Regions from separate parts of the Streptomyces luteogriseus genome, predicted to be linked through region 3. Evidence: riboswitches for the same ligand, from Rfam matches in the RefSeq annotation. Region 3 holds a riboswitch; each other region holds the start of a gene.
The links. Region 3 has a riboswitch for cobalamin ahead of BJ965_RS35725 (energy-coupling factor ABC transporter permease). Riboswitches for the same ligand answer to the same signal wherever they lie in the genome.
Positions count from the first base shown of each region.

Region 1 (7,668 bases), 5.1 Mb from region 3:
GCTGACGGCATTGCTGGAGGCGAAGGACGAGAATGGCGACCCGATCGGGGAACAGGAGATCCATGATCAGGTCGTCGCGATCCTCACCCCCGGCAGCGAAACCATCGCCTCCACGATCATGTGGCTGTTGCATATGCTCGCGGAGCACCCCGAACACGCCGACCGGGTGCATGACGAAGTGCAAGCCGTCACGGGTGGGAGGCCGGTGGTATTCGCAGACGTCCGAGGACTCAGGCACACCAACAATGTCGTCGTCGAGTCCATGCGTTTGAGCCCGGCCGTCTGGATTCTGACCCGTCGGGCGGTGCGGGACACGGAACTCGGTGGATACAGTATTCCGTCCGGGGCGGACATCATCTACAGCCCGTACGCGATCCAGCGCGACCCGAAGTCGTACGAGCGGCACCTGGAGTTCGACCCCGACCGCTGGCTTCCGGACCGGGTCAAGGACATCCCGAAACACGCCATGAGCCCCTTCAGTGTCGGCAACCGCAAGTGCCCCAGCGACCACTTCTCGATGGCCCAGCTGACGCTGGTCACGGCGGCGCTGGCCACCCGGTACCGCTTCGAGCAGGTGGCGGGGTCGAAGGACGCCACCCGCGTCGGGATCACGCTCCGGCCGCACGACCTGCGGGTGCGGCCGGTGGCGAGATGAGAGCTCCCGGACTCAGGCCGCCTCGGGGCCCCTGAAGGTCCGTCGGTAGGCGTTCGGGGTCGTCCCCACCGCCCGGACGAAGTGGTGGCGCAGGGTGGCCGCGTTGCCGAACCCCGTCCGGCCGGCGATCGCGTCCATGGTCTCGTCCGTCGCCTCCAGCAGCCGCTGGGCCAGCAGCACGCGCTGGCGCAGGATCCAGCGGTAGGGAGTCGTACCCGTCTCCTGCTGGAAGCGGCGGGCGAACGTGCGCGGGGACATATGGGCCTGGACGGCGAGCTGCTCGACGGTGACCTCCTCGTCGAGATGGCGCTCCATCCACGCCAGCACCTCGCCGATGGTGTCGCCCTCGGGCTGGGGGAGCGGGCGCTCGATGTACTGGGCCTGGCCGCCGTCGCGGTGCGGCGGCACCACCATCCGGCGGGCGATCTTGTTGGCGACCTCGGTGCCCTGCTCCTTGCGCACCAGGTGGAGGCAGGCGTCGATGCCGGCGGCCGTGCCGGCGGAGGTGATCACCGGGTCCTCGTCGACGTAGAGCACGTCCGGCTCGACGGCCACGCGCGGGTACTGCCGGGCGAGGTCCTTCGCGTGCTTCCAGTGCGTGGCGCACCGGCGGCCGTCCAGCAGCCCCGCCGCGGCCAGCACGAAGACACCGGAGCAGACGCTCAGCACCCGCGCACCGCGGTCGACCGCGTGACGCAGGGCGTCCAGCAGCTCCGGCGGGAAGTCCCGGGACGCGTAGCTGGACCCCGCCGGCACGGCGATCAGATCCGCCGTCTCCAGCCGCTCCAGGCCGTGCTCCACCTGGAGCGAGAAGCCCGAGTTCATGCGCAGCACGGGGCCCTCGGCCGAGGCGACGGCGAAGTCGTAGACCGGCAGGCCCTCGTCGCTCCGGTCCGTGCCGAAGACTTCGCACACCACGCCGAGTTCGAAGGGGTTCACGCCGTCGAGGAGGGCGACGGCCACGTTCTGCAGCATGGATCCAGTGTGCCTCGTCCGTGGCAGTAATTCGAGGGTCTACGGCAGTACTGCCACTGACGGTAAGGAGTCATCGGAGCGACAGTGGTGTCCATGAACACGAACCAGATCGAAGCACTCATCGGACTGACCGCCACCCTCGGGATCCTGGTCCTCCTGATCCTCCCGTCCGTGATCGGCCTGGTGCGCGAGAGGCGCATCGACCGTCAGATCCGGGAGGCCCAGGAGGCCCGCGGAGAGCTTCCGGCTCAGAAGTCCTCGTCCAGGTCGACGGTGCCCTCCACCGCCACCTGGTACGCGGAGGGCCGTCGCTCGAAGAAGTTGGTCAACTCCTGAACCCCCTGGAGCTCCATGAAGGAGAAGGGGTTCTCGGAGCCGTAGACCGGAGCGAAGCCGAGGCGGGTGAGCCGCTGGTCGGCGACGCACTCCAGGTACTGCCGCATCGACTCGGTGTTCATGCCCGGCAGGCCGTCACCGCACAGGTCGCGCGCGAACTGCAGCTCGGCTTCGACGGCCTCCCGGAGCATGTCCGTCACCTCCTGCTGGAGCCGGTCGTCGAACAGCTCCGGCTCCTCCTTGCGGACGGTGTCGACCACGTCGAAGGCGAAGGACATGTGCATCGTCTCGTCGCGGAACACCCAGTTGGTGCCGGTGGCCAGGCCGTGCAGCAGGCCCCGGCTGCGGAACCAGTAGACGTACGCGAAGGCGCCGTAGAAGAACAGGCCCTCGATGCACGCGGCGAAGCAGATCAGGTTGAGCAGGAACCGGCGACGGTCGGACTGGGTCTCCAGCCGGTCGAGCTTGTCGACGGAGTCCATCCACTTGAAGCAGAACGAGGCCTTCTCGCGGATGGACGGGATGTTCTCCACGGCCGCGAAAGCCGCGGTGCGATCCTCCGGGTCGGGCAGATAGGTGTCGAGCAGCGTCAGATAGAACTGGACGTGCACGGCCTCCTCGAACAGCTGGCGCGACAAGTACAGCCGCGCCTCCGGGGAGTTGATGTGCTTGTACAGCGTCAGCACCAGGTTGTTCGCGACGATGGAGTCGCCCGTGGCGAAGAAGGCGACCAGCCGGCCGATCAGGTGCTGCTCCGCCGGTGACAGCTTGGCGAGGTCGGCGACGTCCGAGTGGAGGTCGACCTCCTCCACGGTCCAGGTGTTCTTGATGGCGTCCCGGTAGCGCTCGTAGAAGTCCGGGTAGCGCATGGGGCGCAGGGTGAGCTCGAAGCCGGGGTCGAGAAGGTTCTGGGTGCTCATTACTGGCAGGCCTCGCAGGACTCGGGGTTTTCCAGGGAGCAGGCGACCGCTTCGGGGTCCGGGGTGGCCTGCGCGGGGAAGGTGGCCTGGGCGGCGCGGGCGATGCGGGTCGCCGGGCGCGAGCGCAGGTAGTACGTCGTCTTCAGCCCGGACTTCCAGGCGTAGGCGTACATCGAGGAGAGCTTGCCGATGGTCGGCGTCTCCAGGAACAGGTTCAGGGACTGGGACTGGTCCAGGAACGGAGTCCTGGCCGCCGCCATGTCGATCAGACCGCGCTGCGGGATCTCCCACGCCGTGCGGTAGAGGGCGCGCACGTCCTCGGGGATCCAGGCGAAGTCCTGCACCGAGCCGCTGGCCTCACGCAGGGCCTCCCGGCTGCGGGCGTCCCACACGCCGAGCCGCTTCAGCTCGTCCACCAGGTAGGAGTTGACCTGGAGGAACTCGCCCGACAGCGTCTCGCGCTTGAACAGGTTGGACACCTGCGGCTCGATGCACTCGTACACGCCCGCGATGGAGGCGATCGTGGCCGTGGGGGCGATGGCGAGGAGCAGCGAGTTGCGCATGCCGGTCGTGGCGACGCGCTCCCGCAGGGCCGCCCAGCGCTCCGGCCAGGTCAGTTCTACGTCGTAGTGGTCGGGATGCAGCATGCCCCGGGCCGTGCGGGTCTTCTCCCAGGCGGGCAGCGGCCCGTTGCGCTCGGCGAGGTCGGCGGAGGCCTCGTACGCGGCGAGCATGATCCGCTCGGCGATGCGGGTGGAGAGGGCCCTGGCCTCCGGCGAGTCGAAGGGCAGACGCAGCTTGAAGAAGACGTCCTGAAGGCCCATCGCGCCGAGGCCGACCGGACGCCAGCGGGCGTTGGAGCGGCCCGCCTGCTCGGTCGGGTAGAAGTTGATGTCGACGACCCGGTCGAGGAAGGTCACGGCCGTACGGACGGTCTCGTCCAGCCGCTTCCAGTCCAGGCCGCCAGTCGATGTGTCGACAAAGGAACCCAGGTTGACCGAGCCCAGGTTGCAGACCGCCGTCTCCCCGTCGTCGGTGACCTCCAGGATCTCCGTGCAGAGGTTGGAGGAGTGGACGACGTGGTCCGGCTCGGCCGTCTGGTTGGCGGTGCGGTTGGCGGCGTCCTTGAAGGTCATCCAGCCGTTGCCGGTCTGCGCGAGGGTGCGCATCATGCGGCCGTACAGCTCACGGGCGGGCAGGGTCTTCTTCGCGAGACCCTTCGCCTCGGCCTCACGGTACGCGGCGTCGAACTCGTCGCCCCACAGGTCGACCAGCTCCGGCACGTCCGAGGGGGAGAACAGCGACCACTGCGCGTCGGCGTTCACGCGCCGCATGAACTCGTCCGGCACCCAGTGCGCCAGGTTCAGGTTGTGCGTGCGGCGGGCGTCCTCACCGGTGTTGTCGCGCAGCTCCAGGAACTCCTCGATGTCGGAGTGCCAGGTCTCCAGGTAGACCGCGGCCGCGCCCTTGCGCCGGCCGCCCTGGTTCACCGCGGCGACCGACGCGTCGAGGGTCTTCAGGAACGGGACGATGCCGTTGGAGTGCCCGTTGGTGCCGCGGATCAGCGAACCGCGGGCGCGGATGCGGGAGTAAGCCAGTCCGATGCCGCCGGCGTGCTTCGACAGCCGGGCCACCTGGTGGTAGCGGTCGTAGATGGAGTCCAGCTCGTCCTTGGGGGAGTCGAGGAGGTAGCAGGACGACATCTGCGGGTGCCGGGTGCCCGAATTGAAGAGGGTGGGGGAGGAGGGGAGGTAGTCGAGGCGGCTCATCAGCCGGTAGAGGGCCGCGACCTCCTCCAGCGCGCGGGTGGTGTCGTCCTCGGCGAGGCCGCTCGCCACCCGCAGCATGAAGTGCTGGGGCGTCTCGACGACCTTGCGGGTGATCGGGTGCCGGAGCAGGTAGCGGCTGTGCAGCGTGCGCAGGCCGAAGTAGCCGAAGCGGTCGTCGGCGCCGGTGTCGATCAGGGCGTCGAGCCGGGTCGCGTGCAGCCGGACGAACTCGGCGGTGCGGTCGGCGATGAGGCCCTCGCGGTGGCCCACCGCCACGGACTCGGTGAAGGACGTGACGCCCTGCGAGGCGGCTTCCTCGCGGATGCCGATGGTCAGAAGCCGGGCGGCCAGCCGGGAGTAGGCGGGGTCCTCGGAGATCAGACCGGCCGCGGCCTCCGTCGCCAGCTCCCGCAACTCCGCTTCGTCCGCGGCGGCGGACCGGCCGCGCAGCGCGGCGGCGGCGACCCGGCCGGGGTCGGCGTCGGGGAGGTCGGCGGTCAGCTCGGTCAGGGTCCGCAGCAGCGCGGTACCGGGAGCGTCGTGCTCCTCCTCGGTGGCTGAGACCGGTTCGGCTGGCGCGATGGTCACGTGGGGCTCTCCCTCGCTCGGCACGGGGGCCTCGTCGAGGGCAGGGGGCAGCACACGAGCGCACGCGGCGTCGCGTCCACCGGCCCATTCCACGAGGCCCGGACGTCAGGGCACACCGGCCGGGTGGCCGGGCGCGCTGTCGGCAGGTCCTCGGACTGACGCTTGCGCACGGAACATGCACAAGTACACCGTTGCGGGACAGTTCCGGATTCGCACCGGATTCCCCTGCGGCGACAGCGAGCATGAGCATACATCTTGTGCCGGGCTCGGTTGGCACCCCCAGATGTTGTGTCGCGGTGGTGTCGGAGCGTCAGCTTTACGTGACAGCGGGCCGCCGTGACACGTGGTCACGACGGCCCGCTGCGGGGTGTTCGTGGTGGGCCGGAACCCTGGAATCAGTGGGCGGAGCCGGCAGTCGCAGGCGGAAGCTCCACCTGGACCCCGGGGTCGCCCGCGTCCGCCGTGTAGTCCTCCGGCTTGGTCTCGTCGATGCCGTCGGGGGCCTTCAGGGCCTTCAGGACGAAGGTCAGGACCACCGTCACCACCACGTTCAGGACGAACGCCGTGAGGCCGATGTAGCCGATCTCCCCGATGCCCGGGATCTCCTTCGCGGAGCCGCCGAAGTGCTTCTGCGTCGGGGAGGCGACGCCGTACGCCGCGACCGTGCCGTAGACCATGCCGACCGCCCAGCCCGCGAGCAGCGCCCAGCGGTGGAACCAGCGGGTGAACAGGCCGCCGACCAGGGCCGGGAAGGTCTGCAGGATCCAGATGCCGCCCAGCAGCTGGAAGTTGATGGCGACCGTCTTGTCCATGGTCAGGACGAAGGCCAGCGCGCCGACCTTCACCAGCAGGGAGACCAGCTTGGAGACCTTCGTCTCCTGTGCCGGAGTGGCGTCCGGCTTGATGAAGTCCTTGTAGATGTTGCGGGTGAAGAGATTCGCGGCCGCGATGGACATGATGGCCGCGGGCACCAGCGCGCCGATGCCGATCGCCGCGAACGCCACACCCGCGAACCAGTCCGGGAACATCGTCTCGAACAGCTGCGGAATCGCCAGCTGCCCGTTCTGCACCTTGATGCCGGCCGCGATCGCCATGAACCCGAGCAGCGCCAGCAGCCCCAGCATCAGCGAGTACAGCGGCAGGATCGTGGTGTTGCGGCGGATCACCTCACGGCTCTTCGAGGACAGCGTCGCCGTGATCGAGTGCGGGTACATGAACAGCGCCAGGGCGGAGCCCAACGCCAGCGTGGCGTACGTCCACTGGCCCGGCTCGGCCGGCGTCAGCGCACCGCGCGGCGCGCCCGTCGCCGGGTTGGTCTGGCTGTACGCCTCACCGGCCTTGGCGAAGATCTCGTCGAAGCCGCCCAGCTTGATCGGGATGTAGATGATCGCCACCGCGATGACGATGTAGATCAGCGTGTCCTTCACGAACGCGATGAGCGCGGGGGCCCGCAGACCCGACGAGTACGTGTACGCCGCCAGCACGCCGAACGCGATCAGCAGCGGCAGGTCCTTGATGAACCAGTTGGTGTTCTCGCCGCCGCCGACGCCCATCACGTCCAGCACGGCCTGGATGCCGACCAGCTGGAGCGCGATGTACGGCATCGTCGCCAGGATGCCCGTCACGGCCACCGCCAGCGACAGGCCCTTCGAGCCGAAGCGGCCGCGCACGAAGTCGGACGTGGTGACGTAGCCGTGCTTGTGGGACACCGACCACAGGCGGGGCAGGAAGGTGAAGATCAGCGGGTAGACCAGGATGGTGTACGGCACGGCGAAGAAGCCGGCCGCGCCCGCCGCGTAGATCGCCGCCGGCACGGCGACGAAGGTGTACGCCGTGTACAGGTCGCCGCCGAGCAGGAACCAGGTGATCCAGGTGCCGAACGAGCGGCCGCCCAGGCCCCATTCGTCCAGGCTCTGCTCGTTCTCGGCCTTGCGCCAGCGCGCGGCCAGGAAGCCCATGACCGTCACGGCCAGGAAGAAGAAGATGAAGACGCCGAGCGCGACGCCGTTCACGCCGTCCTTCACTGCGACGCACCGCCCTTCGCGGCCGAGCGGGCGCGCTGGTCACGCTGCCACAGCTTGTAGGCGATCATCGTCAGGACGGTGGAGATGAGCACCCACGCCATCTGGTACCAGTAGAAGAACGGAATCCCTATGAAGGCCGGGTCGGTCTTCGCGTACGAGCCGACCCACAGCATGGCCACGAACGGTGCAATGAGGCAGACGGCGATGACGACGCGCATGGGCGTCACCACCGGCCCTCCGCTGGCTTCTGGGGCTTGCGACATCAGGCGGCTCCGTCCCCTTGGTGATCACCTGTGTAATGCGCAGGCAATCTAGGTCAGGGCGTGCCGCCAGCGGAACCCCTCGTCCGCAATGCGGTACCCAACCGAAACCAGGCCTCAGCAGTGACGGAAGCGCCGCGG
Region 1 covers NZ_JACHMS010000001.1:2,992,086-2,999,753, reverse strand. The annotation lists gene BJ965_RS12760 (bifunctional albaflavenone monooxygenase/terpene synthase) at 1-655, shown strand, start outside; gene BJ965_RS12755 (GlxA family transcriptional regulator) at 668-1,630, opposite strand; gene BJ965_RS12750 (hypothetical protein) at 1,724-1,966, shown strand; gene BJ965_RS12745 (ribonucleotide-diphosphate reductase subunit beta) at 1,879-2,886, opposite strand; gene BJ965_RS12740 (ribonucleoside-diphosphate reductase subunit alpha) at 2,886-5,243, opposite strand; cobalamin riboswitch at 5,368-5,493, opposite strand; gene mctP (monocarboxylate uptake permease MctP) at 5,639-7,267, opposite strand; gene BJ965_RS12730 (DUF3311 domain-containing protein) at 7,264-7,530, opposite strand.
Region 1: linked by a shared signal. The riboswitch ahead of BJ965_RS12740 (ribonucleoside-diphosphate reductase subunit alpha) and the one ahead of BJ965_RS35725 (energy-coupling factor ABC transporter permease) in region 3 are both predicted to bind cobalamin.

Region 2 (7,668 bases), 1.3 Mb from region 3:
GGTGGATCTCGTAGCCCTCGACGCGTTCGCCGAGGGCCTCGCCCCGCGGCCGGGTGAGGGTCTTCTCGCGGGCGAACCGCACCCGCACGGGCAGGATCCCGAGCCCGTCGACGTGGCCCCGGCGGCTCTCGACGTCGTCCTCGATGTGCTCGCCGAGGATCTGGAATCCGCCGCAGATGCCGAGGACGGGCCGCTGCTCGGCTGCCCTGCGGACCAGGGCCTCGGCGAGCCCGCGCTCGCGCAGCCACTCCAGCGCGCGGACCGTCCCGCGGGTGCCGGGCACGATGACGAGGTCGGCGTCGGACAGTTCCTCCGGCCGGTCCACGAACCGCACCACGACGCCCGGTTCGGCGGCCAGCGCGTCCACGTCGGTGAAGTTGGACATGAGCGGCACGGCGCAGACCGCGACGCGCAGCACGTCCTCGCCGACGGGCGGCGCGACGACGGACTCCCGCACCGCTCCCCGCAGGGAGACCCGCAGCCCGTCCTCCTCGTCGATCCCGAGCCCGTGCCGGAACGGCAGCACACCGTACGTCTTCCGCCCCGTGAGCCCGAGCAGCATGTCCAGCCCCGGCTCCAGCAGGGAGACGTCCCCGCGGAACTTGTTGACGAGGAACCCGGCGACGCAACGTTGGTCCTCGGGCGACAGCAGCGCCACCGTCCCGAAGAACGAGGCGAACACCCCGCCCCGGTCGATGTCGCCGACGACGAGCACGGGCAGCCCGGCGTTCCGGGCGATCCCCATGTTCACGATGTCCGTCCGCCGCAGATTGATCTCGGCGGGAGAACCGGCCCCCTCACAGATCACCGCGTCATACGTGCCCCGCAACTGCTCCAGGCAGTCCAGCACCGTCCCGAGCAACTGCTGCTGCCGTCCGCCGTGGTAGCCGCGCGCACTCAGCTCCCCGACCGGCTTGCCCAGCAGCACGACCTGACTGCTCTGCTCGCCACCGGGCTTGAGCAGCACGGGGTTCATCAGCGCGGTCGGCTCGACCCGGCAGGCCTGCGCCTGCATGGCCTGCGCCCGCCCGATCTCGGCCCCCTCCGTCGTCACGAAGGAGTTCAGGGACATGTTCTGCGCCTTGAAGGGCGCGACCTTCACGCCCTGGCGCACCAGCCACCGGCAGATCCCGGCGGTCACGACGCTCTTGCCGGCGTCGGAGGTGGTGCCGGCGACGAGAAGCCCACCGCTCATGTCATTTCCCCCTGTTCGATGACCGCGTGCTCATCAGCAACCGCGCCCCGGCGCACACCCCCAGCGCGAGCCAGGTGACACGCTTCGACAGCCGCACGGCCCGCTCGACGTCGTGCGTGCCGACGGCCCGCCCCCGCGTGTTCAGCACGGGCCGGTGCTCCACCCGCCCGCCGTACGAGAGCGTCCCGCCCAGCCGCACCCCGAGGGCCCCCGCGAACGAGGCCTCCACGGGCCCGGCGTTGGGACTCGGATGCTGTGCCGCGTCGGCCCGCCAGGCCCGCACGGCCCCCCGCGGTTCCGGCCCGGCCAGCACGGCGAGTACGGCGGTCAGCCGCGCTCCCGGCCACCCCGCGAGGTCGTCCAGCCGCGCGGAGGCCCACCCGTACCGGCGGTAGCGGGCCGATTTGTGCCCGACCATGGCGTCCAGGGTGTTGACGGCCCGGAAGCCCAGCAGCCCCGGCACCCCGCCGACGGCCCCCCACACCAGGGCCCCCACCACCGCGTCGGAGGTGTTCTCGGCGACCGACTCGACCACGGCCCGGGCCATGCCGTCGGCGTCGAGTGCCTGCGGGTCCCGTCCGCACAGATGCGGCAGCCGGGCCCGGGCGGCCTCGACGTCCCCGGCCTCCAGGGCACGCCCGATGGTCCGGGCCTCCCGGGCCAGCGACGTGCCCCCGACGACGGCCCAGGTGGCGGCCGCGGTCAGCGCGACGGAGGCGACGGCGGACGGCCGCACGGCACGCGCGGCGACGGACCCGAGGGCGACGGCGCCTCCGGCACACACGGCGGTGTGCAGCGTGCCCCACCCGCGGTGGTCCCGCCACAGCACCCGTTCCACGGCGCCCGCGGCCCGCCCGAACGCGGCGACCGGATGCCCCCGGCGAGGATCACCGAGCAGCAGGTCACCGATCAGGCCGGCGGCGGCGCCGTACGCGAAGACGCGACCGGCACCCATGGGCTCAGCCGGCCGGAAGGGCGGGCGGGGGTGGGGCGTTGAACCTCGGTCGGCAGCCGCGCATGGCGATATGTGTCCTCACTCAGGGTGTCCACGCCCTGGTTCGACGAGACCGGCGGTGAGAGTTCCTGGCTCCCGGGGATTGCTACCCCGGTGACAGTGGCGGGACCGCGCCGGACTTTCACCGGCTTCCTCTCCTGCCGCCGTATTGGCCCCGGCAGTCCACCACGGCCGGGAACCGCCGTCAACTTGCCGTTGACCTGCGAGGGGAGAGTGTGGACAACCCCACATCGCCTCCGCGTACACACGACGACCGGGCGGCACGGAACCGAAGTCCCGTGCCGCCCGGCGGACACGACGTGACGTCAGGCCCTCAGGCCACGATCAGATAGATCCCGTACCCGACGGCCGCCGCGCACGCCGCGAAGCACGCGTACGCGCCGGTGACCGCGAGTCCCGCGGTCCCGCCCTCGGCCACCGCGCGCTCGCGGCGCGACAGGCCCGTGATGCCGAGGGTGAACAGGCCGACGAGGGCCACGGTGACCACGAGGCTGACACCGAAGACGGAGCCGAGCGCCGCCCAGTCGATCTTCATATCGGAGACTCTTCCTTGTTGCCGGTGGCGGGGTCAGACCGTGGTGGTCGGGGTCGGCGTGCGCTCGGCGGTGGCCTGCGACGGGAACGCGGGGACCGGGTCCTCCGCCGCCGTGGCCGAACCACTCGCGGGGGGCGGCGTCACCGCGGCGATCGCCGTGGTGATCACGCCCGCGGGCTCCGCGGTGTCGGCGTCGGTGTCGTTGACGTTGGTGTGGTCGACCACCTCGCGCCGCGACAGCTTCCAGATCGCTGCGCTGGAGGCGATGAGGAAGACGGCCACCACGGCGGTGCCCCAGCTGCCGAAGCCGGTGACGTACTCGGCGAGCGCGCCCACCAGGGCCGCCGCCGGGAGCGTCAGACCCCATGCGACGAACATCCGTGTCGCGGTGGACCAGCGGACCACGCCGCCCTTGCGGCCGAGCCCCGCGCCCATCACCGAACCGGACACGGAGTGCGTCGTGGAGAGGGAGAAGCCGAGGTGCGAGGAGGCGAGGATGACCGTGGCCGCGGACGTCTGGGCCGCGAAGCCCTGCTGCGGCTGGAGGTCGGTGAGGCCCTTGCCCATGGTGCGGATGATGCGCCAGCCACCCAGGTAGGTCCCGAGCGCGATGGCGAGACCCGCCGAGAGGATGACCCACATGGGCGGGTCGGAGTCGGGCGCGACGGCGCCGCCGGCGACCAGGGCGAGGGTGATGACACCCATCGTCTTCTGCGCGTCGTTGGTGCCGTGGGCCAGGGAGACCAGGCCCGCGGAGGCGATCTGGCCGGCCCGGTAGCCCTTCTTGGACGCCTTGCCCTCGGCCTTGCTGCCGAGCGAGTACGTCAGCCGGGTGGCGAGCAGCGCCGCGACGCCCGCGACCAGCGGGGCGGCGATCGCCGGGATGAGCACCTTGGTGACCAGCACGTCGCCGTGCACCGCGCCGACGCCCGCCGAGGCGATCGTGGCGCCGATCAGACCGCCCATGAGGGCGTGGGAGGAGCTGGACGGCAGGCCGACCAGCCACGTCAGCAGGTTCCAGAGGATCGCGCCGACCAGGGCGGCGAAGATGACCTCGGGACGGATGCCGGCCTCGTCGACGAGGCCCTTTGAGATCGTGTTGGCGACTTCGACGGACAGGAAGGCGCCGACCAGGTTGAGGACCGCGGACATGGCCACCGCAACCTTGGGCTTCATGGCGCCCGTGGAAATGGTCGTGGCCATCGCGTTCGCGGTGTCGTGGAAACCGTTCGTGAAATCGAACGCGAGAGCGGTTACAACCACAATCGCGAGGATCAGCGAGAAGCTTTCCATTTACCCAGGCAATCGTTCGAGGTCATTGGCCAGACGAACGTAGGCAACCTGAGTGAACGGAAGATGAACTGGGAGGGGCGCAGGGGTGACCGCAACGGGGGATCCTCGTTCCGCCCCGGAGCGGCGGCCCCGTGTCCCCGTGGCCAGGTGCCCCGAGCGAACCACTTCAGCCCGTCGAGTGACCCTCTGAAGGTGTTCCGGTCACCCGGCAGTGCCCCCCGCCGTCGTTGTGTACGAAGCGCACGGTTTCCGGACCGAAGTGCCCCCGCCCGACGGCGCTTTGCGTCCCGCCCTGGCAGGATCGCGGCATGGCGGAGCAGCGAGGCGACGAGCGGGGCACGAGGGACGTACGCGGGGGCGCGCGAGGCGCGGGGGAGTCGCGGCTCAGGAGTGCGCGCCCCGAGGAGGCACACGCCTGGGAGGACCTCGTCGCCACGGCCCGCCGTACGGTCTCGGACGGACTCGTCGTCGGCACGTCCGGCAACGTCTCGGTGCGCGTCGGGGACACCGTCCTCGTCACGCCGTCGGGCGTCCCCTACGACCGGCTGGCGCCGGACGACGTGACCGGTGTGGACCTCGACGGCCGGCAGGTCCTCGGCACGCTCGTCCCGACCAGCGAGCTGCCCATGCACCTCGCGGTCTACCGCACCACCGGCGCCCTGGCCGTCGTCCACACCCACGCCGTCCACGCGACGGCCGTCTCGACGCTCGTGAGCGAGCTCCCGCTGATCCACTACATGGCCGCCGCGCTCGGCGGCCCCGTCCGGGTCGCCCCCTATGCCACGTACGGCACCGACGAGTTGGCCGAGAACATGCTCCGCGCCCTCGCCGACCGCTCCGGGTGCCTCCTCCGCAACCACGGCACCGTCACCCACGGCGCCACCCTCGCCCAGGCCTACGACCGCACCGCCCAGCTGGAGTGGATGTGCCGCCTGTGGCTCACCGCCTCCTCGGTGCCCGGCCTGTCCCCGAGCCTGCTGTCCCGGGAACAGCTGACGGAGGTGGAGGAGCGGCTGCGCGGTTACGGGCAGCGAGGCTGAGCCGCCCGCACGGCCGCCGCGGACGTCACCCCGCCGCTGCCTCCCACTGGTCACCCACGGGATCCGCCAGGACACTGGAGCCGTGCGCACTGTCAAAGCGACGGCCGCTGCCGTCACCGCCGTGATCGGAGCCGGTGCCGCCGCGGTGGCCGCCGGCCGGCTCGCCAGCGACGCCGCGCTCAAGGCGCCCCCCGGCAGGCCCCTGCCCACCGAGCCCCGGCTCACGGTGCACGGCACGGCCGCCGGGCAGATCAGCCTCACCCGGGACCTCGCCGCCCTGCGCCCCGGCCGCTACGGCCTCTCCGGCAACGGCTCCCACGCGGTCGTCGGCCCCGTCCTGACCGGCGCCTCGCAATCGGCCGACACCGTCGTGCGCCGCCTGGAGAGCGTCACCCACGGCACGCTGACCTCCGGCGACAAGGTCTGGCTCACCCCGAACGTGTACGTCGGCAACCCCGGCGCCGCCCTCGGACTCGAATACGCCGACGTCGACGTCCCCGGCGAACTCGGCGCCCTGCCCGCCTGGTTCGTGCCGGGCAAGCGGGACACCTGGGTGATCGCCGTGCACGGCCTGGGCACCACCCGGGAACTCGCCATGAACGTCATGGGGTTCCTGCACCGCAGCCACTTCCCGGTGCTCGCCCTCGCCTACCGCGGCGACCTGGGCGCACCCCGCCCGCCCGACCGCCTGAACCACCTCGGCGAGACCGAGTGGCGCGACCTCGACGCGGCCATCCGCTACGCCGTGCGCTACGGAGCCCGCCAGGTCGTCCTGCACGGCTGGTCCACCGGCGCCACCATGGCCCTGCGGGCCGCCGCCCACTCGGGACTGCGCGACCGCGTCTCCGGGCTCGTCCTGGATTCCCCGGTGCTCAGCTGGGAGACCACCCTGCGCGCCCTCGCCTCGGCCCGCCGCACCCCGGGCGCGCTGCTGCCCCTGGCGGTCCGCGCCGCCCAGGGCCGCACCGGCCTGACCGGCGACCGCGCCACGGGCCAGGACCCGGCCGACGGACTGCGCGTCCCGTCGCTCGTCTTCCACGGACCGGGCGACACCGTCGCCCCCTGGCGGCTCTCGCGCCGGCTCGCCGATGCCCGCCCGGACATGGTCGCCCTCCGCACCGTCGCCGACGCGCCCCACGGGGCCATGTGGAACGCCGACCCGAAGGCCTACGAGGAGGCGCTCCGCCGCTTCCTCACGCCCCTGATGTGACGCCCCTCACGTGACCCCGCTGCTGCACACCCCCTGCCGGTCCGTCGCGCCCTCGCGCCCGAGCTCCCCCTGTCGGCCCGTCGCCCACCCGCCGATGCGCTCCCCGTGCCGGTCTCTCACGCACCCCCCGCTCACGCCCCCTTCGCCCTGGCGCAACCACATCCCGACCCGCTCCGCACCGACCGGTCGCGACGATTCCGTTTAGCGTCGTACCACTGGCCTGTTCCCGGCCCTCGACCACTCCCGCGAACCGGTGCGTTGGCCATCCCCGTCGCCCGCGGTGACATTCCGTTTGGGTTTTCGGACCGTCAACCGGAAGACTGCCCCCGTGACGTCCCGTATCCCGCGCGACTCCAGGCTTCGACTCGTCCGCCCGCGACCCCTGGCCGCCGCCCCCCAAGCGATGAACCAGCGGCGCTCGCGCCGCCCCGCGCCGCGCCCTCCGGAGGGCACCCCGGCACCGGCGGAGCTGGCCAGAATGGCTCGCTCAGGTCTGGCCGCCGCGGCCCGCGTCGCCCGCTGGGCCGACGCCGCGCTCGGCCCCGGCCGGGACAGCGCCACCGACGACGGCAAGGCCACGCTCTCCGAGGCGACCGCCGAACGGGCGGCCCGCGATCTGGGTCTGACCCCGGCTCAGGTCAGAGCCGACTGGGACACCGCCCGCCTAGCCGGCCTCATCGAGGTGCACGGCGACAGCGCCCGCCCCGGCTGGCGGCTGCGCGCCTGGAACCGCGACGACAGCGCCGTGCTGCGCGGCTGGGTCGCCCTCTTCGACGCCTGGTCGCTCGCCCACCCGGAGCCCGCGGAGCACGAGCCCGCCGCCGTCGCCGAGGTCGTCTCCGCCATGCCGCAGGCGCTCTCCTTCCTCCAGCTGTCCGCCGGGCCCGTCCCCGTGGAGCAGCTCCTCGACCTCCTCGAGCAGCGCGTCACCGAGCTGCGCACCGCCCGCTGCGAGATCCCCTACGGCCCCCAGCCCGAGCCGGCGGCCGAACCGGAGCACACCGACGCCCCGCTCGCCCCACTGCTCGACTGGGCCCTGCGTGCCCTGGCCTCCGTCGGCGCCCTCACCTACGGCGACGGCCAGGCCACCCTCACCCCCCTCGGCAGCTGGGCCGTCTGGGTCAAGCTGGAGCAGATCTGCGTCGCCGCGCAGAGCCCCGCCGGGAACATCGAGCAGGCCGCCGAGGACATGCTCCGGGGCTGCGCCCAGCTGCGCCCGAACGCGGCCCGCGCCGAGTACCGCGCCTGGCTCGCCGCCCGCCCCGTCGGCAGTGCCGTCACCGAGCTCCTCGGCGCCGCGCGCGGTGAGGACGCCCTGCTGCGCGGCCTCGCCTTCGAGGCGCTGCGCGTGGTCGGCGCGCCCGCCGAGCCGGACGTCCG
Region 2 covers NZ_JACHMS010000001.1:6,750,518-6,758,185, forward strand. The annotation lists gene BJ965_RS30055 (cobyric acid synthase) at 1-1,195, opposite strand, end outside; gene BJ965_RS30060 (cobalamin biosynthesis protein) at 1,197-2,150, opposite strand; cobalamin riboswitch at 2,251-2,408, opposite strand; gene BJ965_RS30065 (hypothetical protein) at 2,524-2,745, opposite strand; gene BJ965_RS30070 (inorganic phosphate transporter) at 2,779-4,038, opposite strand; gene BJ965_RS30075 (class II aldolase/adducin family protein) at 4,347-5,078, shown strand; gene BJ965_RS30080 (alpha/beta hydrolase family protein) at 5,161-6,288, shown strand; gene BJ965_RS30085 (hypothetical protein) at 6,617-7,668, shown strand, end outside.
Region 2: linked by a shared signal. The riboswitch ahead of BJ965_RS30060 (cobalamin biosynthesis protein) and the one ahead of BJ965_RS35725 (energy-coupling factor ABC transporter permease) in region 3 are both predicted to bind cobalamin.

Region 3 (7,668 bases):
TAGGCGAAGGACGCGCCCCGCAGGGCGACGAGGGCGGGCTCGCTCATGTCAGCGGCCTTTCCAGTACGAGGGTGAGGACGGCCAGCGCCGCGAGGAGCGCGCAACTGACCGCCGTGAAGCGGACGGAGACCCGGGCCTCGGGCACCAGGACGCGCAGGGTGCCGTCGTAGCCGCGCCCGGCGAGTCCCGCCTGGAGCCGGGTCGCCCGGTCGAAGGCGCGGACGAACGCGGTGGCGCCGAGGCCGGCCAGGGAACGCCACTCCGCGGCCCGGTGGGTGTGCCCGAGCCGGGCCGCCTGGGCCTCCCGGATACGCCGCATGGAGTCCAGCAGCAGGAAGCTCATCCGGTACGTCACCAGCGCGACGTCGACGACCGGCGCGGGAACCCCGGCCCGGACCAGACGGGGCAGCAGGTCGGACATGGGTGTGGTGAAGGCGAACAGCAGCACGCCCAGGGAGGCCGCCGAGGTGCGCAGCAGCAACTCCCCGGCCCGGAGCGGCCCGTCGTCCGCGAGGGAGACGAAACCGCCCGGACCGCCGACCTGGACGAGCAGCGTGACCGCGCCGGTCACGCAGAAGCCCAGCGGCACCCGGTAGGCCCGCCACAGCCGACGGCCGGGCACACCGGCCGGCCCCAGCAGCACCACCAGGGCGGTCAGCAGCACCAGGGCCGCGCCCGGCCAGGGCGGCAGCGAGATCGCGAGCACGGTGAGGCCGAGCCCGAGCACGGCCTTGTCCACGGGATGGCGGCGGCGCCAGCGACTGCTGTGCGCCGCCGCGTCGATCGGCAGCACCCGGGCTCAGTCCTGTTCCGCGGTGGACTTCCCGGCGGCGCCGGCGAGCGCGCTGTCGGCCTCCCGCTCCAGCGCCCGCTGCTCGCCCTGCCTGCGGCCCCGGCGCAGACCGAAGTAGTAGGCGAGGACCCCGGCACCGAGAGCCGCCTGGAGGGAGAACAACGCCGACTCGATCTCACCGGACGGCGGTTCGTACAGCGGTGAGAACCACGGTTCGTAGTCCGGCTTCAGCTCGGTGATCGCCGTCTCGGCCTCGCCGTCGGAGCCCGTGAACGGCTCCTTCTTGTGGTCGCCGAGACCGAGCGCCAAGGGCAGCACGGCGAGCGCGGCCACGAGGAACAGCAACACCAGGTTGATCTTCGTGTTCCTCTTCATCGCGCCGCCACCTCGGTCTCGGTCCGGGTCTGCTTCTTGGCGAGGAGCACACCCAGCCGGGTCAGTTCGCCCTTGCTGGACTGCACCAGCAGCCGCATCACGAGCACGGTCAGCAGACCCTCGCTCACCGCGAGCGGGATCTGCGTGACGGCGAAGATGGAACCGAACTTGCCGAGCGCGCCCAGGAATCCGCTGCCCGGGTCGGGGAACGCGAGCGCCAGCTGCACGCTGGTGACGCAGTAGGTGGACAGGTCGGCGACGAACGCGCCGGAGAACACCGCCACCATCAGCGGCGCGTTGGAGCGCCGCAGCAGCTTGTAGACGGCGTATCCGGCCCAGGGGCCGACGATCGCCATGGAGAAGACGTTGGCGCCGAGCGTGGTCAGGCCGCCGTGCGCGAGCAACAGCGCCTGGAACAGCAGGGTGATGGTGCCCAGCACCGCCATGATGGGCGGCCGGAACAGGATGGCTCCGAGGCCCGTGCCGGTGGGGTGGGAGCAACTGCCGGTGACGGACGGCAGTTTCAGGGCGGACAGGACGAACGTGAAGGCGCCGGACGCACCGAGGAGCAGAGTGCTCTCGGGGTGCTCGCGCACTTCACGGGTGAGCGACCGGACCCCGTGGACGACGAACGGCGCCGACGCGACGCCCCAGGCGACCGCGTGCGCCGGAGGAAGGAAACCCTCGGCAATGTGCATGGCTCAGCAGACCCTCTCCAGCACCTCGTGGATGGTTGACGCGCCTTGGCCGGTCTCCTGGCTGACGGGTACCACCGCCCGGACTCCGCCTTCCCGGGTCACAAGGACCCAGTGGCTGCCCGTGAGGGCTGGAGCCGGACTTCCCGATTCACAGTGGCGAGGGCCGCACCGGCATCACACCGGATTTCCCGTTCACCAAGGCCTGGTGACAATAAGGCCGGGGTAAGGGCGATGACAAGCCACCCAGGGGGCGCGCGAGGGGGCGCCCACTCGCACACCGGCGCATCCCCCGGCTGATCCACACGCCACGGTCAGGGGCGCCACCGTGCGACGTCCGGGCCGTGTCAGCCGTCGCCCTCGTCGTCCCCGCCGCCGTCGCCTTCCCCGTCATCCCCGGCCTGGCCCGGCTTCTCCGGCGTCGGCTGCTCCGGCCCGCCCGCGCCCGCCTCTTGCGTCGGAGCCGGGGATCCGGGTGCGGGCGCGTCGGGTGTCGGGGAAGCGGCCGGCACGGACGGAGTGACATCGGCCACGGTGCCGGTGGCCGGCGTGCCGGCCACCCCCGGACCGGCCGCCGGACCGGCCCCGGGACCGGCCTCGGAACCGGCGGACGAAGACGACGCGCTGTCGGTGGACGGCGTGGCGGCGGGGCTGCTCGCGGTCGGGGACGCGTCGGGCTCGGTGCCCTCCGCGGTCGTGTCGGGTGAGAACCAGCGCATGCCGATGAGCATCGCGGCGAGGAAGAGCGCCGCGGCGGCGGCCGTCGCGGCCAGTCGCGACCGGTTGCCCGGGCCGCCGCGCCCGCGGGAGCGGCCCGAACGCCCCGCCTGGGCCGCCCGGGCCGCGCTGCGGTGTCCCGTGGTGGCGGGCAGGGCGTACGTGGTCGGGGTGCCGGCCTCGGCCGCCGCGTACGGCCCCGGCCCGGCGGGCATCGCCGTGGACGTCGTCCTGGGCCGCGGCGGCGAGGCCTGCGGCAGCGGCTCGGGCAGGCCACGCCAGGCGCCCCCGGCGAACCACTCGGCGGCCTGCTGGGCGGTGGGCCGGTCCTCGGGCTGCTTGGCGAGCAGACCGAGGAGGTAGTTCTCGAACGCCGGTGGCAGTCCGGTGACTCCGAGCTCTCGGGGCGGCACGGGGGCGGAGTCGAGATGCTGGTGGAGGAGGGCCACGGCGGTGTCGGCCTGGAACGGTGGACGTCCGCTGAGGAGCTGGTAGAGCACGCAGCCCAGGGAGTACATGTCGGAGGCGGGACCCGCCTGCTTGCCCAGGGCGCGCTCGGGAGCGAGGTAGAGGCCGGTGCCGACGATCTGCCCGGTGGCGGTGAGCGCGGCGCCCGGGTCGTCGAGGAACCGCGCGATGCCGAAGTCGCCGATCTTCAGGGTGCCGCCCGTGTCCAGCAGCAGGTTGGCGGGTTTGACGTCCCGGTGCACGATGCCCTGCCCGTGCGCGGCGGCGAGTCCGGCGGACGCCTGTGCGGCCAGATCGGCCACCTGCTCGGCGGGGAGGGCGCCGGAACCGGCCAGCACTCCGGCGAGGCTGTCGCCCTCGACCAGCTCCATCACCAGGTACAGCCGGTTGTCGTACTCGCCGAAATCCAGGACGCCGACCACGTTGGGGTGGTTGAGACGCCCGGCGGTCTGAGCCTCCAGACGGAACCGGGAGGTCGCCGTGGCATCGGTGTCCTGGGGGAGCAGCAGCTTGAGGGCCACCGCTCTGGCGAGCGTCTCGTCGTACGCGCGCCAGACCTCTCCCATTCCACCGCGCCCGATCTCAACATCCAGCCGGTAGCGGCCCGCTAGCAGCACTCGTCCTCGTCTCACGTGTGGGAAAGTCGTTGCCGCAGGCCGAACTCCCCGCTTACGCACGGGGATTGGTGGGGGGTGCCGCAGCCGACCCAGGATACTGGCGCGGCGCGGCCACCGAACTCCGCAGCGGTGTCCGCGAAGGGTGCGCTCCGGTGATTCCCGGAGCGAACCGGAACGAAGGGGTCGCCCGCCGGGGTGACACCCCGGCAGGCCCGGTTGCCTCGGAGCGCGAGCGGGGTCTCAGCCCCCGGTGCCCGCCTCCTTCGCACGGCGCGGCAGCAGGGGCACCGCCAGGGCCGGTACGGCCGCGAGGACCAGCCACGGCACGGCGGCCGGCAGCCCCAGGTCGAGCAGCGAGCCGGTGGCCGCGCTGCCGGCCAGGACGATCAGACCGGAGACGGACGACAACGCGCCCATGTAGAGCCCGAGCCGGCCCTCTTCGGCGAGGTCGGGCACCCAGGCGCGGGCTGCGGGCACCACCAGCATCTGCCCCACGGTGAGCAAGATCACGAAGCCCGCGGCCGGCAGCAGCCCGGCGGTGCCGGTCCAGCCTGCCGGGCGGGCCGCGGCCACCACCGCGAAGCCGGACGCGATCAGCAACAGTCCCGCGGTCATCGAACGGCGCAGATCGAGCCGGTCGCCGGCCCAGCGGGTCACCGGCAGCTGGGTGAACACCACCAGCACCGAGGACAGGGCGAAGAGCCAGGACAGCGGCGCCTGGGAGCCCGCCGCGCGCTGCACCTCGTCCGGCAGGGCCAGATACAGCTGGTTGTAGGCGAGCAGATAGGTGCCGTAGGCACAGCACAGGGCGAGGAAGCGGCGGTTGCGCAGCAGGGCGCGGGCCCCACCCCGCTTCCGGACGCGGACCCGGCCGGGGATGTGCTGCGGCATCAGCCACAGGTGCCCGGCCAGGACGAGGACGAAGACCGCGGCACCCGCGAGGCACGCGGTGCGGAAGTCCACGGCGAGCAGCAGCGCGCCGAGCAGCGGCCCGGCGAACGCCCCGATCTGGCCCGCCACGCTGAACAGGGCGAGGACCCGGGTGCGCGGCCCGTGGCCGCCCTCCTCCCAGACCACCGCCTGGCGGGCCACCTCGGACTCCACGGCCGGGGAGAACAGTGCGGCGGCGAACCCGATCACCAGCACCGCCCCGATCACGGCCCCCGGCGCCCGCGCGTACCCGAGCCAGACGAACCCGGCGATCCGCAGCACGCAGCCCGCCAGCACGACCGGTCGCACCCCGAACCGGTCGACGAGCCAGCCGCCGACCACGAACAGCCCCTGCTGGCTGAAGGTGCGCAGCCCGAGCACGAACCCGACCAGCCAGCCCGCCATGCCGATCGCGCTGCCGAGATGTGCGGCGAGGAACGGCAGGACGGCGTAGAAGCCGATGTTGAAGGCGAGCTGGGTGAGGATCAGCAGCCGCAGCAGCGGCGACAGTTCCCGGCACAGGCGCCAGGTGCTGTCACGGGTCCCGGCGTCGGACCTGCGGGCGGCCTCGCGGGCCGGTGCGAGGGGGGCGGGGTCGGTCATCGTTCTTCTGTCTGTGAGGCGGACACGGGCGTCAGGAGGGCGTCGGGGTGGTCCGGTCGCCGGAGCGGGGCCGGCACGACCCGGTCCGCGGGTGGTCCGGCCGGGCCGGCGGGCCGGGTGCGCCGCCGGGGAAGCCGTACGCCGCCCGCGGCCGTCACCGCGAGGGCCCCGAGCAGGGCGAGTACGGCGGCGGGGAAGAGGACGGCCCACGGGGCGCGCTCGGCGTACGGCTGGTTCTCGGCCAGCAGCAGGCCCCAGTCGGGGGACGGCGGCTGGGCGCCCAGCCCGAGGAAGCCCAGTGCGGCGAGGCTGAGCGCGATGCCCGGCAGGCGGAGCAGGGCGTGCCGGGCGACCGGGGGCGCGACGGCGGGCAGCAGTTCGTGCCGGAGCAGGTACCAGCGGCCGGCGCCCAGCGCCCGGGTGGCCGTCAGGTGCGTGGTAGCGCGCTCCTGCCGCAGCAGGGAGGAGGTGTGCGCGGCCAGCGGGGACCAGGCCACGACGGCCACGGCGAACGCGGGCGTCCAGGTCCCGCTGCCCAAGACGCCGGTGACGAGCAGCCCGGCCAGTACCGGCGGTACGGCGCTGAGGGTGTCGACCAGCGGCCCGGACACCCTCGGCAGCAGCCCCAGCAGCAGCCCGGCGGCGAGGGCGGCGGCACTCACCGCGAGGGCGGTGCCGAGGGTGGTCAGCGCGCCGTGGGAGATGCGGGCGAGCACGTCCCGGCCGAGCGCGTCCGTGCCGAAGGGATGCTCGAGTGAGGGGGCGCGCAGCCGGTCGAGGGTGTCCAGGGCGAGCGGTTCGCGGGGCAGCCCGAAGCCGATGACGGCGGCCAGCAGCCCTCCATAGAGCAGGGGGAGGGTGCGGGGTGCGGGCGGCCGGGGCCGGTGCAGGGACTGCAGGGCGCCGTCGCGCAGCGCCGGACCGATCAGCAAGCGGGCGGCGAGCCGGGCGAGGAGCCCCGCGGTGGCCGCGAGCAGGACGAGGGCGAGTGTGCCGGTCTGCAGGACGGGCAGGTCCTGGGCGAGTGCGGCGTGCAGGGTGAGCCGGCCCAGGCCCGGGATGTCGAAGATCTGCTCGACGGCGACCGACCCGCCGGTCAGGCCCACCACGAACAGCGCCAGGTTCGGCAGCAGTCCGGGCACGCAGCGGCGCACCGCCTGCCGCGCCACGCACCTCGACGGCACACCGCGTGCCGCGGCCGCCATCGCCCAGGGTTCTCCGAACGCGCCGGGCAGCAGGTCGTCGAGCATCCGCCCGAGGACCGCCCCGGCGGGCAGGCCGAGGGCGAGCGAGGGCAGCACCATCCACTGCGGCCCGTACCAGCCCAGGGCGGGCAGCCAGCCCAGCTGCACGCCGATCACCGAGGCCAGCACCGCGGCGACGAGGAACTCGGGCAGCGCGGCCAGCACCGCCGTCGCCGACCCGCCGGGGCGACGCGCCCCGAGCCGGCCCCGCGCGCCCAGCCGGAGCGTACGGGCGCAGACGGCGGCCACCACGCCCGCGGCGACCACCAGAGCGCCGGCCATCAGCAGCAGCGACGCGCCGAGGGCCTGTACGACGCCGGGCAGCACCTGGCTGCCGGACACCCAGGACGTGCCCGCGTCGCCGTGCAGCAGCCCACCCAGCCAGCGGCCGAGCAGGGCCGACGGGCCGTCGTCCAGGCCGAGGTCGTCGCGGATGGCACGCAGGGTCTCCGGATCGGGGTCGCGGTCCGCCGACCGCGCCCTGAGCACGGTCAGCGCGGGGTCGGTACGGGACAGCCACGGCAGCAGACCGATACCGCACACCAGGGCGGCCACGAGCACGGTCCGCCACAGCAGCGCCGGGGCGCCACCGCCCGCGAGTGAGCGCACTCGGGCGGCGGCACCGTTCGTCCAGGGTGTGTTCGAGGTGTTCAGCGCCGGGTCCCCGTCCCTATGAGGGTGCGCTCGTACGGATCGGGCAGCGCGCCCCGGACGGACGTCGCGATGCCCGCGACGAGCTTCTGATGCACCAGCGGGATCACCGAGTCGGTGCCGAGGACGGCCGCCTCCGCCTTCATGGCGGCGTCCTGCCGCTCGGCGGTGCCGGACTCGGCCTGGGCGGCGGCGACCAGCTTGTCCACGTTCCTGTCGCACAGGAACGACAGGTTGTTGGAGCCGTCGCAGGTGTAGTCGCTCGCGAGGACGGTGACCGGGTCGCCGGTGTCCAGCATCATGTTGCGGGAGAAGACCGAGGCGTCGAACTTGCCGCCCAGCAGGTCGCCTTCCAGGCGCGCGTACGTGCGGACCTCCAGCTTCACCTCGAACCCCGCCTTCCGCAGCTGCTGTTGGAGCACCTGGGCGGTCTCCGGAAGCTCGGGCCGGTCGCTGTAGGTGGCGAGGGTGATGCGCTCGCCGTCGGGGCCGGTCGCCCGTGCCCGCCCGGCCGGTTCGACGCGCTTGCCGGCGGCCCAGGTCAGGGCCGGGCCGAACAGGCCCTGCGCGGGCAC
Region 3 covers NZ_JACHMS010000001.1:8,044,323-8,051,990, forward strand. The annotation lists gene BJ965_RS35710 (energy-coupling factor ABC transporter ATP-binding protein) at 1-47, opposite strand, end outside; gene cbiQ (cobalt ECF transporter T component CbiQ) at 44-793, opposite strand; gene BJ965_RS35720 (energy-coupling factor ABC transporter substrate-binding protein) at 800-1,168, opposite strand; gene BJ965_RS35725 (energy-coupling factor ABC transporter permease) at 1,165-1,866, opposite strand; cobalamin riboswitch at 1,897-2,081, opposite strand; gene BJ965_RS35730 (serine/threonine-protein kinase) at 2,211-3,665, opposite strand; gene BJ965_RS35735 (MDR family MFS transporter) at 3,906-5,198, opposite strand; gene BJ965_RS35740 (ABC transporter permease subunit) at 5,195-7,051, opposite strand; gene BJ965_RS35745 (ABC transporter substrate-binding protein) at 7,093-7,668, opposite strand, start outside.